One region of the Brevibacillus parabrevis genome, then DNA from elsewhere that is predicted to be linked to it. Evidence: a T-box and tRNA genes for the amino acid it is inferred to sense, from the RefSeq annotation. Region 1 holds a T-box; the other regions hold tRNA genes.
What was found. The T-box of region 1 lies ahead of argS (arginine--tRNA ligase). A T-box ahead of a tRNA ligase gene usually reads a tRNA of that ligase, here a tRNA-Arg.
Positions count from the first base shown of each region.

Region 2: it encodes a tRNA-Arg, which carries the amino acid that the T-box ahead of argS (arginine--tRNA ligase) is inferred to sense. The anticodon was not compared.
Region 3: it encodes a tRNA-Arg, which carries the amino acid that the T-box ahead of argS (arginine--tRNA ligase) is inferred to sense. The anticodon was not compared.

Region 1 is NZ_CP064090.1:4,727,120-4,732,296, reverse strand. It holds gene argS (arginine--tRNA ligase) at 73-1,788, opposite strand; T-box leader at 1,865-2,130, opposite strand; gene IRJ17_RS21660 (hypothetical protein) at 2,174-2,668, opposite strand; gene IRJ17_RS21655 (sigma-70 family RNA polymerase sigma factor) at 2,877-3,449, shown strand; gene IRJ17_RS21650 (YcdB/YcdC domain-containing protein) at 3,440-5,177, shown strand, end outside.
Region 2 is NZ_CP064090.1:314,688-319,864, reverse strand. It holds tRNA gene IRJ17_RS01395 (tRNA-Val) at 1-31, shown strand, start outside; tRNA gene IRJ17_RS01390 (tRNA-Met) at 105-181, shown strand; tRNA gene IRJ17_RS01385 (tRNA-Asp) at 228-304, shown strand; tRNA gene IRJ17_RS01380 (tRNA-Phe) at 345-420, shown strand; tRNA gene IRJ17_RS01375 (tRNA-Thr) at 436-511, shown strand; tRNA gene IRJ17_RS01370 (tRNA-Gln) at 516-590, shown strand; tRNA gene IRJ17_RS01365 (tRNA-Lys) at 596-671, shown strand; tRNA gene IRJ17_RS01360 (tRNA-Leu) at 735-813, shown strand; tRNA gene IRJ17_RS01355 (tRNA-Gly) at 865-940, shown strand; tRNA gene IRJ17_RS01350 (tRNA-Arg) at 1,123-1,199, shown strand; gene IRJ17_RS01345 (AAA family ATPase) at 1,437-2,390, shown strand; gene IRJ17_RS01340 (DUF58 domain-containing protein) at 2,405-3,610, shown strand; gene IRJ17_RS01335 (transglutaminase TgpA family protein) at 3,615-5,177, shown strand, end outside.
Region 3 is NZ_CP064090.1:2,790,332-2,795,508, forward strand. It holds rRNA gene IRJ17_RS13175 (23S ribosomal RNA) at 1-628, shown strand, start outside; tRNA gene IRJ17_RS13180 (tRNA-Asn) at 682-757, shown strand; tRNA gene IRJ17_RS13185 (tRNA-Thr) at 764-839, shown strand; tRNA gene IRJ17_RS13190 (tRNA-Glu) at 860-933, shown strand; tRNA gene IRJ17_RS13195 (tRNA-Val) at 1,018-1,093, shown strand; tRNA gene IRJ17_RS13200 (tRNA-Met) at 1,169-1,245, shown strand; tRNA gene IRJ17_RS13205 (tRNA-Asp) at 1,308-1,384, shown strand; tRNA gene IRJ17_RS13210 (tRNA-Thr) at 1,484-1,559, shown strand; tRNA gene IRJ17_RS13215 (tRNA-Tyr) at 1,566-1,650, shown strand; tRNA gene IRJ17_RS13220 (tRNA-Lys) at 1,657-1,732, shown strand; tRNA gene IRJ17_RS13225 (tRNA-Leu) at 1,752-1,838, shown strand; tRNA gene IRJ17_RS13230 (tRNA-Gly) at 1,857-1,932, shown strand; tRNA gene IRJ17_RS13235 (tRNA-Arg) at 2,083-2,156, shown strand; tRNA gene IRJ17_RS13240 (tRNA-Pro) at 2,193-2,269, shown strand; tRNA gene IRJ17_RS13245 (tRNA-Leu) at 2,298-2,385, shown strand; tRNA gene IRJ17_RS13250 (tRNA-Gly) at 2,398-2,471, shown strand; gene IRJ17_RS13255 (sensor histidine kinase) at 2,905-4,074, opposite strand; gene IRJ17_RS13260 (TerC family protein) at 4,290-4,940, shown strand; gene IRJ17_RS13265 (YkoP family protein) at 5,011-5,177, shown strand, end outside.

The sequences.
Region 1 (5,177 bases):
GCTGTTTTCCAAAAAGGAAAGCCGGCGTTTCCTGAGAGCAGGAGGCAGCCGGCTTTCGTGATCTTGCGACAGTTACATTTCCTCTGGAGCAGCCAGTCCGAGCAGGCGCAATCCTTCTTTCAGGACAGCGACTACCGCAGCTACGAGCTGGAGGCGGGACGCTTTGACGTCTTCTTCCTCGGCCAAAATGCGCACGTTGGCGTAGAACTTGTTGAACGATTGGGCAAGGTCGATGACGTACTTGCCGATTTGCGACGGATCGAAATTGTCGCTGGCCCGTTCAATCACTTCCGGGAAGCTGTTCAGCAAAGTGATGACTGCCCACGCTTCCTTGCTGTCCAATGCATCTGGTACGAGGCTGGCAGCCGTTTGCGGCTTGTACTCTCCTTTGCGCAGAAGCGAGCAAGCGCGCGCGTGCGTGTATTGCACGTACGGCCCTGTCTCGCCTTCAAAGGTGAGCATTTCTTCCCAGGAGAAGTTGATGTCGTTCAGACGGTAGTTTTTCAGGTCGTGGAAAATGACGGCACCGACCCCGACTTGGCGGGAAACTTCGTCCTTGTTCGCGAGGGAAGGATTTTTCTCCTCAATCACTTTTTGCACATCGGCAATCGCCTGCGCCAAAACTTCTTCGAGCAGGACGACTTTTCCTTTACGCGTGGACATTTTCTTGCCGTCTTTGAGCATCATGCCGAACGGGATGTGATGCATGTCGGCGGACCAGGCGTAGCCCATTTTCTCCAATACTTTGTAGAGCTGCTGGAAGTGGAGGCGCTGCTCGTTTCCTACGACGTAGAGCGCTTTTGCGAAGTCGTACGTCTCATGACGGTACAGGGCGGCTGCCAGATCGCGCGTGGCGTACAAAGTAGCGCCGTCCGACTTTTTGATCAGGCATGGCGGCATGTTGTACTCATCGAGACTGACAACCATGGCGCCGTCCGATTCGGTCAGCAAGCCTTTTTCTTCGAGCAGGGTGACGACGCGATCCATTTTGTCGTTGTAGAAAGCTTCCCCGTGCGTGGAGTCGAAGGAGACGTTCATCAGCTCGTAAATTTTCATGAACTCCTTGAGCGATTCGTCGCGGAACCATTTCCACAGATGCTGCGCCTCGGCGTCGCCATCTTCCAGCTTTTTGAACCATTCGCGGCCCTGGTCTTCCAAGGTAGAGTCGTTTTCAACTTCTTCGTGGAAACGCACGTACAGGCTGAGCAGTTCTTTGATCGGCTCCGCTTTGACTTTCTCCTCGTCACCCCACAGGCGATAGGCGACGATCAGCTTGCCGAACTGTGTGCCCCAGTCACCCAAGTGGTTGATGCGCACAGGCTGGTAGCCGCGTTTTTCCATGATGTTCGCAATCGCGTTTCCGATGACGGTCGAACGCAAGTGCCCCATGGAAAACGGCTTGGCGATGTTAGGGGAGGAGAGGTCGATCGGCACTTTGCGGCCTTGGCCTGCTTCGCTGCTGCCGTAAGCGCTGCCTTGTGCCAGGATGGTGCCAATGACTTGCTCCGCCACGTTTTGCTGATCGAGAAACAAGTTGACGTATGGGCCGACCGCTTGTGCCGAGCGCAGCGGCGCACCTTCTATTTTTTCCGCAAGCTCTGTCGCGATCATCGGCGGAGCTTTGCGTAGTGCTTTTGCCAATTGGAAACATGGGAAAGCGATATCTCCCATAGCCGGGTTTGGCGGTGTTTCCAGCATATTGTACACCGTTTCTTGCGAGAAATCGTTCACACCGAGTCCGGTGAGGGCCGCGGCGATTTTTTCCGCCACTTGATGTTTGTAACTCATGGTAATTCTCCTTTCAGATGGGAAAAGCTTTGGAACGGAACGTTTGAAAAATAAAAAAACCTCTACGTCTCCTGTAAAAAGAGACGAGAGGTTGTGCTCCCGCGGTGCCACTCTTGTTGTTTTTGCCTGCATGATTTGGTTGAGGCAAAAACCGCTTTGCGCTGCTGTAACGGGCAGACCCGGCAAAACCCTACACAATCCAGACGCTTACATCTATAGCGTCAGATGTTCAGGCCGCATCTCCGAGGGGCGCTTCCGCACTTGGTCAGGCATCGGGCTTCCACCATCCCCGATTCGCTACAGCCGTAAGTCCAAGGGTACTGTCCTCATCAACGATTCGCTTGTTTACCTAGCATTATAGCCGTTTTTGGTGCTTTTGTGCAACTTACTCTTCCGGTTTTTTCAAAATCTTGTCGAGTGCCGCGAAATACTCCTGCGTCAGCTTTTCTCTTTCTTCCGCCGTCAAGTTTTCGGCATGCATCCATTGCGCCTTGTACTGCTCCAGTTTTTCCACCATGGCCAGCTCGGCAGCCGCTTCTTCTTCCAGATCGTAATTCTCGGATGGATCAAAAGGGATCAGCCGATTGTCGTTGCCGCTGCGCAGGTAGGAAGAGCGCCAGTTTTCCGGGAAGTGGTAATCCTGATCGCCAAACATCAGACCGAGAACGTCGTCGGAGTCGAGTGGCAAAAAGTGATCGTAATTGTCCCTTCTGCCGCCTTCGGACAGGTTGATATGCGACAAAAAGTAGCGCAAATAGTGTTCACCTGTTTCGGTATGCTTTACGATGGAATATGTTTCAAACTCGGATGTTTCCAGTTCCTTTACCGTCTCTATACAGGACAAAAACTCGTCTTTTTCACAAGCGAGCAAAGTGTTCATCGTCAATCGTTCCTTTCTAGGGGTTAGGTAAGCCTCATGATAGCAAAAGCGTTCCGCTCTGACAACGAACGCAGTGCGCGCAGGTGTCGTCTTTTCCGCTGAAAACAGAGGCCAGGAAAAATAAATCGCGATTTCTGTCACAAAAAGCAGGCTGCTGGATCAAATGGATATCGTTTGCAAGAGGAGGTGAAGCAAAGTGAATGTCAATCTGAATGCCAGTGCAAAGGCTAACGCGGCAGAGCGGTCTTTGCAGCCGACCAAGGATGCGCTGCTGTCGACTTTGATGAATGACTACGGTGACAAAATCGTCCAGCTCGCCTACATGATCGTCAAAGATCGCGGAATCGCGGAAGACATCACACAGGAAGTGTTCCTGAAAGCCTATCGGTCGCTGGATCAGTTTCGCCATGAGAGCAGTTTGAAAACATGGCTGTACCGGATTGCCATCAATGAATCGCGCAAGTATTTGCGATCGTGGTCGTTCCGGCAAATCTTTTCTACGTTTGTCTCCCCGAAAGAAACCGTGCCGGAACAAGTGGCGGAAGGGAACGTGGAATCGTCCGTTTTCAAGCAACTGGACCAGGTACATATCGCCGAGAAAGTCATGATGCTGTCGCCTTTGTATCGAAAGGTCATGGTACTTCATTACTATGAAGATTTGTCAATTAAGGAAGTAGCACAAGTGCTGGATATTTCCGAGGATGCGGTACGGACGCAGCTGCATCGGGCGCGCAAACATTTTCGGGCATTGTGTGAAAAGGAGGGATTGGAATGGAACTAGATCAGGGGCTGCGTGAAGCTGTACGCGAAGCAGGGAAAGCGGCAGCTTCGGAAGTGAAGTTTACCCGGGAAATGGAAGAGAGGATTCGGATGGAGGTCGGGAAGAAAAAGCAGAAAAATCACAAGCAGTTAGTCATGGCGGGATCGCTTGCGGCTTGTCTGGCATTGACCGTGCTAGGGGTGCGAGAGGGCTTTCTGCCGTCCATGTCGCCGCAAAAAAATGGAACGAGCGCAGCGGCGGCGCATCAAACGGACAAAACCGCGGAGCAGGCCGTTTCACCGGAACAAGCGCTGGCTCCGCTGCAAAAGGCAGTCCCTGAGCTTGGCGGTGTCACACTGCGCAAAGGCGAGACGCTGGATGGGATTGCGCTTGTGACCTTGCTGCAAAAGGACAGGGCAATCGGACAAGTCGCGTATGACACCCGGACGGGGCGGATCGAAAGCTACTTGCTGGACGCAAGCAGTGACGGCGAGAAAACAACGATTGCGCCCGCGCAAGCAGAGAAAGTCGCGCAAGCATTTTTGCAGACCGCGCTCGGTGAAGAAGCGAAGGTTTACGCGCATCAGGCGACAGAAGTTTATGCGGATGAGGATTGGCGCAACGGAACGTGGATGAACGTCAGCTATCAGCGGTTGGAAAACGGCAAGCCTGTCCCGTACGATGTCTTGACTGTCCAGGTGGACAAAAAGGAGCGCGTCGCCTTTTTCGGCAGGTTGAACGAGCAGGAGCAGAAGCTGTTTGCCAAATTCGCCGCCTCCGTGACTGAACTGAATCCGTTCCCGGTTGTCTACAACAAACAGCTGACTCGAGATGGCTGGGCGCTGGTTTTGGGCAAAGTGAACGACGAAGGCCAGACAGCGATGGTGAGCGAAATCGGCAACGGGCAAGACATCGATCTGTACCGGATTCAGCGGGACCGCAACGAAGAAGCGCAAAAGCCAAATGAAGCAGAGGCGTTAAAGCAAGCGAAGCAGCTTCTCGGCCGATTGCTTGGAGCTGACAGCGCGAACTATCGCCATGTGGAATCGAATAGCGCGGAAAAATTCATGCGTTATCATAACGGGTTACCTGTCATGGAAGATGTGCTGGATATTGAACTGGGCAGCTCCGGACGTCTTCTGATGTTCAGCAAACCGACGAGAGCGTATTCCCCGTCTTCGTTCCCGGATGCTGCGGAAGCTGTGGCGAAAAGCGCCGCCGAAAACGAGCTGGCCGCAAATATGAAGCTTGTATACGTGCAGCACATGTCCGAAGGGAAGGCGCTGAAACAGCCGACACTGGAATACAGGGCAGCGGTTTCCTTTTTCCAACAAGGAAGGCCGGTTTTCCTTGATTGGTACATTGATGCGCATAGCGGCAAGATCAACTACGGTACGGGAAACAACGGCTTTGCCTACGATCAGCTGCAGCGGGAGCAGCCGCAGGCAGATGCGTTCGAGACACACGAACAGCCTGTCATCGTGCGTACGAAGGAAGAGGCGAAGGCGCTTTTGCAAACGGAATTTGGCGTCAACGTCGAAGGCATGTCCTATCGGGAATCCGTAGATGATCACCAAAAGAACAAATCATTCAACTGGGCAGATAGCAAAGACCGCTGGCATGAAGTGACGATCGACGCGAAGACGAGCCAGGTAGTTGGGTTGCGCGTTCCCCGCACAAATACGCAAGTGACCGTGAAGCGCGAACAGGCCGAGCAGGCAGCCGTGTTCTTTTTGGCCAAATACGCCG
Region 2 (5,177 bases), 1.7 Mb from region 1:
GTCGGCGGTTCGATCCCGTCAGCCTCCACCATTTATAAATTAGCAGGACGGTCAGTTGAAAACGCCGCGTTTTGTGGTGATGCTGACGTGTGAGTCCTAATCGTCGCGGGATGGAGCAGCTCGGTAGCTCGTCGGGCTCATAACCCGAAGGTCGCAGGTTCAAATCCTGCTCCCGCAACCAAATTTTCCTTGATGGAATGGAAGTACCCTTGGGTGCAACCAAACATGGAGCTGTGGTGAAGTTGGAGTTCACGCCGGTCTGTCACACCGGAGGTCGCGGGTTCGAGTCCCGTCAGCTCCGCCATTTTTTGAATAAAAGAATGGCATAAGATAAAAATCATTATGGCTCGGTAGCTCAGTCGGTAGAGCAGAGGACTGAAAATCCTCGTGTCGGCGGTTCGATTCCGTCCCGAGCCACCATTAGTAACATATCTTGCCGGTATAGCTCAATTGGTAGAGCACCTGACTTGTAATCAGGGGGTTGTGGGTTCAAGTCCTATTGCCGGCACCACCATTGGGGTATAGCCAAGCGGTAAGGCAACGGACTTTGACTCCGTCATTCCTAGGTTCAAATCCTAGTACCCCAGCCATTTGCGAGCCATTAGCTCAGTTGGTAGAGCATCTGACTTTTAATCAGAGGGTCGAAGGTTCGAGTCCTTCATGGCTCACCAGTTTTTACAATCAAGAGTCGAGTAGCACGATAGAAATATCGATGCGCTTTTCTGTTTTATCTTGCGGGTGTGGCGGAATGGCAGACGCACCAGATTTAGGTTCTGGCGGGAGACCGTGGGGGTTCAAGTCCCTTCACCCGCACCTTATAAGAAAAAGGATTTGCAGCCAGAGCAAACCTTTGTTCATGTACATGCGGACGTAGCTCAATTGGTAGAGCGTCGCCTTGCCAAGGCGAAGGTCGCGGGTTCGAGACCCGTCGTCCGCTCCATAGATGTTCTCGGGTCTCTCACCCGTTCCGGGTTTACCCTTGAAGAGCATCAAAGAAGAGTGTCACGGGTACTTCAGATCTGGCTTGTCGGGTAGCAAATCGGCGAAGTGGTGCCAGTAGAAGCGAGACCCGTCGTCCGCTCCATCATTATTCAACCGTTTCAGGTTGACTCTTACAATTAAGTGCCCTTAGCTCAGCTGGATAGAGCGTTTGACTACGAATCAAAAGGTCGGGAGTTCGAATCTCTCAGGGCACGCCATTACTTCATATGAAACCGTAGAGTAGGAACAATTCCTACTCTTTTTTGCATAATCTCGGCTGCATTCTTACAAATTTTAAGTAAGTTTTCCTTGTATCTCCCAATTCCATCTATTACTTTAGAATTACACTGTATTTTCAACATCAACAATACAGGTGATACAAGGGAAAACAGGTGACAACGAGAGTTTGTTACATGCGTGATGGAAGAATAAGATGGAACAGGAGATGTATCAACGTGAACCCAATTAAATTGGACCAAATGCATCCTGCAATTGCTAAACTGATCGATAATATAGAAAAAGTTTTGATTGGAAAACGTTCGGTAATCGAGATGATGGTCGCAGCGATTTTGGCGAATGGGCATGTTCTTTTGGAGGACGTGCCGGGTGTCGGAAAGACGATGCTCGTACGCGCTCTGGCCAAATCGATCGGGGGCGAGTTCAAGCGTATCCAATTCACGCCCGATTTGCTGCCGACCGACGTGACTGGGGTAGCTATCTTCAACCAGCAAACGATGGAGTTTGAATTTCGGCAAGGACCGTTGTTTGCAAACGTGATTTTGGCGGATGAAATCAACCGGACATCGCCAAAGACACAGTCCGCTCTTTTGGAAGCGATGGAAGAGCGCTCAGTCACCGTAGACGGCACAACGTACCGGTTGGCCAACCCGTTTTTTGTGATGGCGACGCAAAACCCGCTGGAATACGAAGGAACGTTTCCACTGCCGGAAGCACAGTTGGACCGTTTTCTGATGCAATTACGCTTGGGATATCCGACTGTAGATGAAGAAATGCGGATGTTGTCGAGATTCTCAGATGTGAATCCGCTCACAGAGCTTGAGCCTGTCTTGTCGGCAGCAGACTTGACGCAGCTCCAGAAAGAAGTTGCTGCGATCAAGGTGTCGGAAGGGGTAAAAGAATACATTGTGCGGCTTTGCCACCGTACACGTGAACACCACCATATTTACCTTGGTGTAAGTCCACGCGGGTCACTTGCCTTGTATAAAGCGGTGCAGGCACTTGCATTTGTACGCGGCAGAGATTACGTTATCCCGGATGATGTCAAAGAACTGGTGCCGTTAGTATTCGCCCATCGGATGATCGTGAAGCCGGAAGCACGTCTGGAAGGAGCAACCGTTGATCGGGTACTGACCGTGATCTTGACCGAAACCCGAGTGCCGGTGAGCTGAGGCGGTGACTGCGAATGAGACAGCAAAGATGGGGTAAGCTCAAAGCGGTCCTGCTTGTGGTGATCACCTATGTTTTCGCCAAATTTCAGGGCGGTTTTTCCAGCTGGTTTCTTTTTTACAGCAGTCTGGTGTTTCTGGTATATGAGGCTCTGGCGTATTTTCTCATGCTCTCTACGCTGGAGGTAGAACGCCACATCGATCGCAACCGTTTGCAGGACGGCGAGGACGTCGTTGTGACGGTTCGTCTGCGTCGGAGAATCCGGTTTCCGTTCGGGTGGCATATGGTTGTGGAGCCGTTGCCGGAGCGTCTCGCAGGCGTGTATGAGCCGCACAGACAGCTGATTTTTCCTTGGTTTAAAAAAGAGATGGAGTTTCGCTACGTCATTCCCAGTCTGCCACGCGGTTTTTACACGCTGGATCAGTGTGTTGTCAGCGGAGGAGATTTTTTCGGATTTTGCGAAAGGCGGAAAGTGTTTTCATTCCCCCAGGAGTTTCTCGTCTATCCACGCTATAAGGAATTGACGCATTGGGCTTTGGGCGATGGCAGCTTCAGCGGGAATGTCCACGTGTCACACAAGCGCTCCGACGACGTCGCTGCGGTAAGGGGCGTACGCGATTATCAGCGCGGTGACCGGCTGAGCCAGATTCATTGGCGTGCATCTGCCAGAGGGACTGGCTTAAAAACAAAGGAATTTGAGCATCAGGCGATGAATCAGGCTGTCTTTTTCCTTGATGTAGAAAAGGAAAGCTACGAGGGCCAGCCAGCCCAGCTTTTCGAAACGGCGGTAAAGCTAAGTGCAAGCCTGATCGCGTATGCCAACCGGAACCAGTATCACTACGGGCTGGTGTACAGGCAAAAGGAACGCATCTCGATTGCTCCGGCGCTGTCCCATGCCCACTTCCTGCGTGTGTTTGATCAGTTGGCGCGAGTCATGCCGCAAGGAAGCGAGTCGTTCGCACGGGTTGTAGGGCGAGAAGCGCTGGAACAGCAACAAGGTGTAACGCTGATTATCGTCACACCGCGAGTAGACAAAGACCTGGTCAATCGACTGATTGCGTTGTCGCAAAAAGGAAGAAGAGTGCAATTGTTCTACGTACATGCCGAAGCCACCATTTCCCAGGAGCGCAGACGAATGCTGCAACTGCTCGGCGGAAGCAAAGTATCGTGTACGTCTATCCACGTCGATGAACAAGAGTGGAAGCGGATAGGAGGTGCTTAGACTCATGAGCGTGTGGAAACGTCCAACGGTATGGCAATGGGTCTCGGCCCTTTTTCTGTTCCTGATGCTAAGAGAGTGGCTATTGCCTTTGCAGGAGCTGACAGATACAGGCATCCTTTGGCCTTTTTATGCGATCGTGGCCGGAGTGCTGATTATCGACGTAGCCATACCGTATCGCTGGATTACAATACCGATCAAAATGCTGGGCCTGCTGTGGCTTTTGCATGCTTCTTTGTTCGACACACCGCTGTTTGCGACGGATTGGCTGGCGGAGTTGTACGGGCAGATAGTTCATGACCTCCCGTTGGCTTTTCAGCAGGATTGGGCAGCGATGTCCATCTTGTCGCGAAATGCCTTGTTTGACCTGATGCTGATCGTTTTGATTACGATGCTGACGTACTTGGTACTGGAGCAGCGGCAAGGCTTATGGTTTGTCTTTTTGACAGAGCTGTATTTGGCTGTCCTTGATACGTTCTTGCCGTATGACGCCAGCGAGGGGATTGTGCGGACGCTCATTTTCGGGTTCTTGCTCCTGGCTGTCAGTCATTTGATGAAGATGACCAACATGGCTACCGTGGCAGAAAAAAGGAGTCGGCTTCTCTTCGGTTCTCTGATGGCTTCTCTCCTGATCATTCTCGTGAGCGTAGGCATCGGCTATGCCGCTCCGAAGAAAGCAGCGAGCTGGCCTGATCCGATTGCTTTTCTGATGGGCAACGGGAACGAGACGCCGACAGCGGTCATGAAAAAAGTTGGTTACGACAACAACGACGAGCGGTTGGGCGGACCTTTTCTGCAAGACAATACGCTGGTGTTCATTGCGACAACGAACGAGCGCAGCTATTGGCGCGGCGACTCCAAAGACCTGTATACAGGTGTAGGCTGGGAGAAAGGGGAACGCGATTACACGGCGATTCTCGACCCGCAAAACTACGAGTGGAAAAATGAACTGTTCCACGGGTTCGAAATGAAAAAGGTAGAAGCAACGCTGGAATTTAAAGGACCGCAGCAGTTTGCCACTGTCTTTTATCCGGGGCAATTGAACAAGGTGAGCAATTACGCTCCGCCGAATGCTACTGTCGTGTATGATCAGTTGAACCAACAGCTAGAGGTGCGGGCAGGCAAAATTAACCTGATCCAGTCCAGATCGCAAAATGGCAAAACGGAATACGCTCCTAACACATTGCTGCTCAAGCTCAACCAGTACAAGGTGAATGCAGAGGTTCCGGTTGTCAGCGAAAAGGCAGTGACCGAAGCGGGAACCGACTATCCGGAAGAGATCAAAGAGCGGTACTTGCAGCTTCCGGCAACTTTGCCGCCGCGTGTAAAAGAGCTGGCGAAGTCGATTACGCAAAATGCCAAGACCCCGTACGAAAAAGTCCGGGCGATCGAGAATTACTTGCGTTCGAGTGGAAAATATAAGTATGAAACGAAAGATGTGCCTGTAGCTGCGGAGGGTCAAGATTTTGTCGACCATTTTCTCTTTGACAGCATGAGAGGGTACTGCGATCATTTCTCCACCTCCATGGCGGTGATGTTGCGCTCTCTGGACATCCCGACGCGCTGGGTA
Region 3 (5,177 bases), 1.9 Mb from region 1:
AGGTAACGGAGGCGCCCAAAGGTTCCCTCAGAATGGTCGGAAATCATTCGTAGAGTGTAAAGGCAGAAGGGAGCTTGACTGCGAGACCTACAAGTCGAGCAGGGACGAAAGTCGGGCTTAGTGATCCGGTGGTTCCGCATGGAAGGGCCATCGCTCAACGGATAAAAGCTACCCTGGGGATAACAGGCTTATCTCCCCCAAGAGTCCACATCGACGGGGAGGTTTGGCACCTCGATGTCGGCTCATCGCATCCTGGGGCTGAAGTAGGTCCCAAGGGTTGGGCTGTTCGCCCATTAAAGCGGTACGCGAGCTGGGTTCAGAACGTCGTGAGACAGTTCGGTCCCTATCTGTCGCGGGCGTAGGAAGTTTGAGGAGAGCTGTCCTTAGTACGAGAGGACCGGGATGGACGCACCGCTGGTGCACCAGTTGTCACGCCAGTGGCACAGCTGGGTAGCTATGTGCGGACGGGATAAGCGCTGAAAGCATCTAAGCGTGAAGCCCTCCAAGATGAGACTTCCCACAGCGCAAGCTGGTAAGACCCTCATAGACGATGAGGTTGATAGGTTCGGTGTGGAAGCGCGGTAACGCGTGGAGCTGACGAATACTAATCGGTCGAGGACTTATCCACACATGCTTAGCAATCATGCGTATTCAGTTTTGAAGGAATAAATCCTTCAACGTTCCTCGGTAGCTCAGTTGGTAGAGCAATCGGCTGTTAACCGATCGGTCGGCGGTTCGAGTCCGTCCCGAGGAGCCATATGATGCTCCTGTAGCTCAGTCGGTAGAGCGTTTCCATGGTAAGGAAGAGGTCGCAGGTTCGATTCCTGTCGGGAGCACCAGAAGTCATCCTAACAATCATGGCCCGTTGGTGAAGCGGTTTAACACAGCAGCCTTTCACGCTGTCATACAGGGGTTCGAATCCCCTACGGGTCACCTATACACCCAACTATTTGTTGGGGCTCTCGCAAAGTACTTGGTGTTGCTACAACGCAATCTCTTCACTTTGTGGGGGAGTACGGAGGCTTAGCTCAGCTGGGAGAGCATCTGCCTTACAAGCAGAGGGTCGGCGGTTCGATCCCGTCAGCCTCCACCATTTATAAATCAGCAGGACGGTCAGTTGAAACCCTCGCATTTTGTGGTGACACTGACACTTGGTTGTCCTAATCGTCGCGGGATGGAGCAGCTCGGTAGCTCGTCGGGCTCATAACCCGAAGGTCGCAGGTTCAAATCCTGCTCCCGCAACCAAATTTTCTCTTTGCCCAAGCGATCAAAATTCGCACGCCTTACTGGGTTTGGACTAACAACATGGAGCTGTGGTGAAGTTGGAGTTCACGCCGGTCTGTCACACCGGAGGTCGCGGGTTCGAGTCCCGTCAGCTCCGCCATCTTTACAAGGTGGTCGGTTTCATGAAATGACAATGTGTTTTAATCAAACTAAAAAACATTGATCATTTTATGAAAGATATGCTATAATCAAATAGTATGCCGGTATAGCTCAATTGGTAGAGCACCTGACTTGTAATCAGGGGGTTGTGGGTTCAAGTCCTATTGCCGGCACCATTTACTGGGGAGATAGCGAAGTGGCTAAACGCGGCAGACTGTAAATCTGTTCCCTCCGGGTTCGGCGGTTCGAATCCGTCTCTCCCCACCAGTATTTGAGCCATTAGCTCAGTTGGTAGAGCATCTGACTTTTAATCAGAGGGTCGAAGGTTCGAGTCCTTCATGGCTCACCAGTTTTTACAAAATGGATATGCGGTCGTGGCGGAATTGGCAGACGCGCTAGATTCAGGTTCTAGTGGTGGCAACACCGTGGAGGTTCAAGTCCTCTCGACCGCACCATATTTTCTTATCAAGCATGCGGACGTAGCTCAATTGGTAGAGCGTCGCCTTGCCAAGGCGAAGGTCGCGGGTTCGAGACCCGTCGTCCGCTCCATAGATGTTCTCGGGTCTCTCACCCGTTCCGGGTTTACCCTTGAAGAGCATCAATGAAGAGTGTCACGGGCACTTCAGATCTGGCTTGTCGGGCAGGAAATCGACGAAGCAGCGCCAGTAGAAGCGAGACCCGTCGTCCGCTCCATATCATGTGCCCTTAGCTCAGCTGGATAGAGCGTTTGACTACGAATCAAAAGGTCGGGAGTTCGAATCTCTCAGGGCACGCCTCTTTACCTTAAAAGGGAAGAGAAATAGCAAAGTCGGGAAGTAGCTCAGCTTGGTAGAGTACTTGGCTTGGGACCAAGGGGTCGCAGGTTCGAATCCTGTCTTCCCGACCATGATTTGCCTAACGATTTGTGAAAAGCTGCCGGGGTGGCGGAATGGGCAGACGCAACAGACTTAAAATCTGTCGGGAGTTTCTCCCGTACCGGTTCAAGTCCGGTCCTCGGCACCAAGTTCGTTCGATGCGGGTGTAGTTCAATGGTAGAACTCCAGCCTTCCAAGCTGGTCGCGTGGGTTCGATTCCCATCACCCGCTCCATATGTAAAAGCAGAGAGCCATTTACCTCTCTGCTTTTTTCGTTATTGTCCCATCTCTATCTGCAAGCAACCGATCCAACAGAAAAAGACCTCGTGTGGCTGCGTCAGTCCAGCATGCCAGAGGTCTTTTATTCGCGGAAGTATAAAAAACAAAAAAGAAACAGAATCAGTCCGGGTTTCTTTCATCCGACGAGAGACGAATGAACGAAGCAGCAGGTTTAGTGCTTATGAACGTAAAAGCTTCAGAAAAACGATGTCGAAAGCTGTCTGACGGTTTCAGTGGTAGAAACATATGTTTTCGTGTACAGTAAGGCTAAGGTCGCTTACCGAACGTATAGGTAACGGATCTCTTGCATTGCCTCCTGATGACCAGGAGGCTTTTTTGTGTTCACAGAAGCGCGATTGACTTGACTATTATACTAACCCACCAGGATTCAGTTGGTCGCTTCCACAGGCTCTACAGCTTCTTCTACTGTTACGATCGGAAGCGATACGACGAAACGGGTGCGCTTCTCGTTGGAGTCGCAATGGATGGTGCCGTTGTGCTTCTCAATAATATTTTTACAGATGGACAAGCCAATGCCCGTCCCGTTTTGTTTGGTTGTAAAGAACGGCTGGAACAGAACCTCCACAATGTCGGGAGGAATCATTTCACCGTTGTTTTCCACACTTAAATAAAGCCAGCCATCCGAAGCAGTAGCGATAATGTGGACGTACTTGTCCGTTCGGTTTTGCACGGCGTCAATCGCATTGTTCAGCAAGTTGACGACGACCTGTTTCAAGCCTTCTTCATAACAAGCCAGAGAGCAGGGGTGGATTTGTTTTTCGAATCGTATGTTTTCTCCTAAAAGTCTCGGAGTAATCAGCGTTTCTACTTCAGCGAGCAGTTGCTCAACTTGGACAGTTTTGAAAATTTCATCGAGAATCGGTTTTTTGGAAAAGCTGAGAAAGCCGGTAATTTGCCGATGCAAGTTTTCAAATTCATGCATGACGACCTGAATGTACGTTTGCAATTGTGCCTGTTCCTGCGTCGACTCACTGATCAGTTTGAGAAAGCCTTCAATGGCACAGAGCGGATTGCGCAGCTCGTGGGCCATGTTGGCCGCGATTTTCCCCAGCATGGTCAGCTTGTCGTTGTGCAGGTAAGAAATCGTTTCTTCCTTTTGAACGAGCTCTTTGTTGATCATTTGCTCAAAATGATAGACAGCCCAAAAGACACTCTCGTCCATCGCTTTGCCCAGTTGCTTTTCCAGATAGTGCATGTCCTGGGGAGAGAGGGACCAATGTTGCAGTTCAGGCTGAAGCACACGCCAGAATACGTTTCGATACAACTGATACGTGCGCAAAATGGAGGAGAAGGGGAACTCCTGCGAACGCAGCCACTCTCCCATATCCAGTGCCCAGTTCTGCATGTCCTGGTCTACGTCTTCCACCAGATAACGGGCTAAGAGAACCGTTCGTTTCTCCGCAAAATCACGAGGAATTGTTACAGGGATTTCCATACTGCGAACAATTTCCTGCATCCATATCGTAGTAATTCTTGGAGCCAAGTCTAAAATTTTCCGTGAAACGTGCAATAAGTTAAGCGTCACAGTCTCCACCATCTCATTATCCACCCCACTAGAATCGTAAGGGAAAAAGGTAAGATTAGACAAGGTATAAATATCCCGATTTCGCGATAAAATGTTTTTTTGTGGAATTTTTTTGTTGACAAAATCCGCTGAAAACCGCCTTTTTTCGGAAAAATATTCAATCATAGGTCCGATTCTAGTCGCATAAAGTAGAATGGACAAACATTTCATGGACCAGGGAGGCAGGGATGGGAGAGCATTTTTGGCTGGGTCTGGTGCATATTTTCATGATTGATCTGGTACTGAGCAGCGACAATGCTGTCATCATAGGAATGGCCTGTCGGGGCTTGCCTTTACGGGAGCGAAGCCGTGCAATCATGTATGGAACGATTGGGGCTGTTGTATTGCGAATTGGCTTGACAGGCGTGATGACGTGGATGCTGGACATTCCGCTTGTAAAGGCGATCGGAGGGTTGCTGCTGCTCTGGATTGCCTGCAAGCTGATGCTGAGCAGCCACGACGAGACGACAGAGGTTGCGCACAATCAGACAATCGGCCAAGCGGTCAGAACGATTATATTAGCAGATTTTGTAATGAGTTTGGACAATGTTTTGGCGGTTGGCGGAGCCGCACATGGCGATATATGGCTGGTTTTGCTTGGACTGGGGATGAGCATCCCGCTGCTGATGTGGGGAAGCGTCTGGGTCGCGCGGCTGATGAACCGCTTCCCAGGTTTGGTCATCATCGGTGGCGGCGTGTTGGCGTTTACGGCTGTGGACATGTGTCTGGAAGACCAGTACGTGTGGAAATGGCTCAATCCGCTGATGTTGAATCACATGTGGCTTCCCGTGATTGCTGCCGCATTGATCATGCTGTGGGGGCGGATGAAAAGGGCCTGACCAGGTAATGAAAGGAAGCGGTAGTGGGGAATACTACAAAGTAAACATCGCTGGAAAGGAACCGTTGCATATGAACACAAATCTCTTGATGCTATGGGGATACTGGGATGAAATCTACCAACGGTGCACCAGACTTACCTATATTGAAAAAGGGAACAATATTTTTCGGGTCGTTCCCTTGCGTTATCGGGGTGAGTCTTTGCGTACGTCAGACGAGCGGATCATTCATGACGGCGA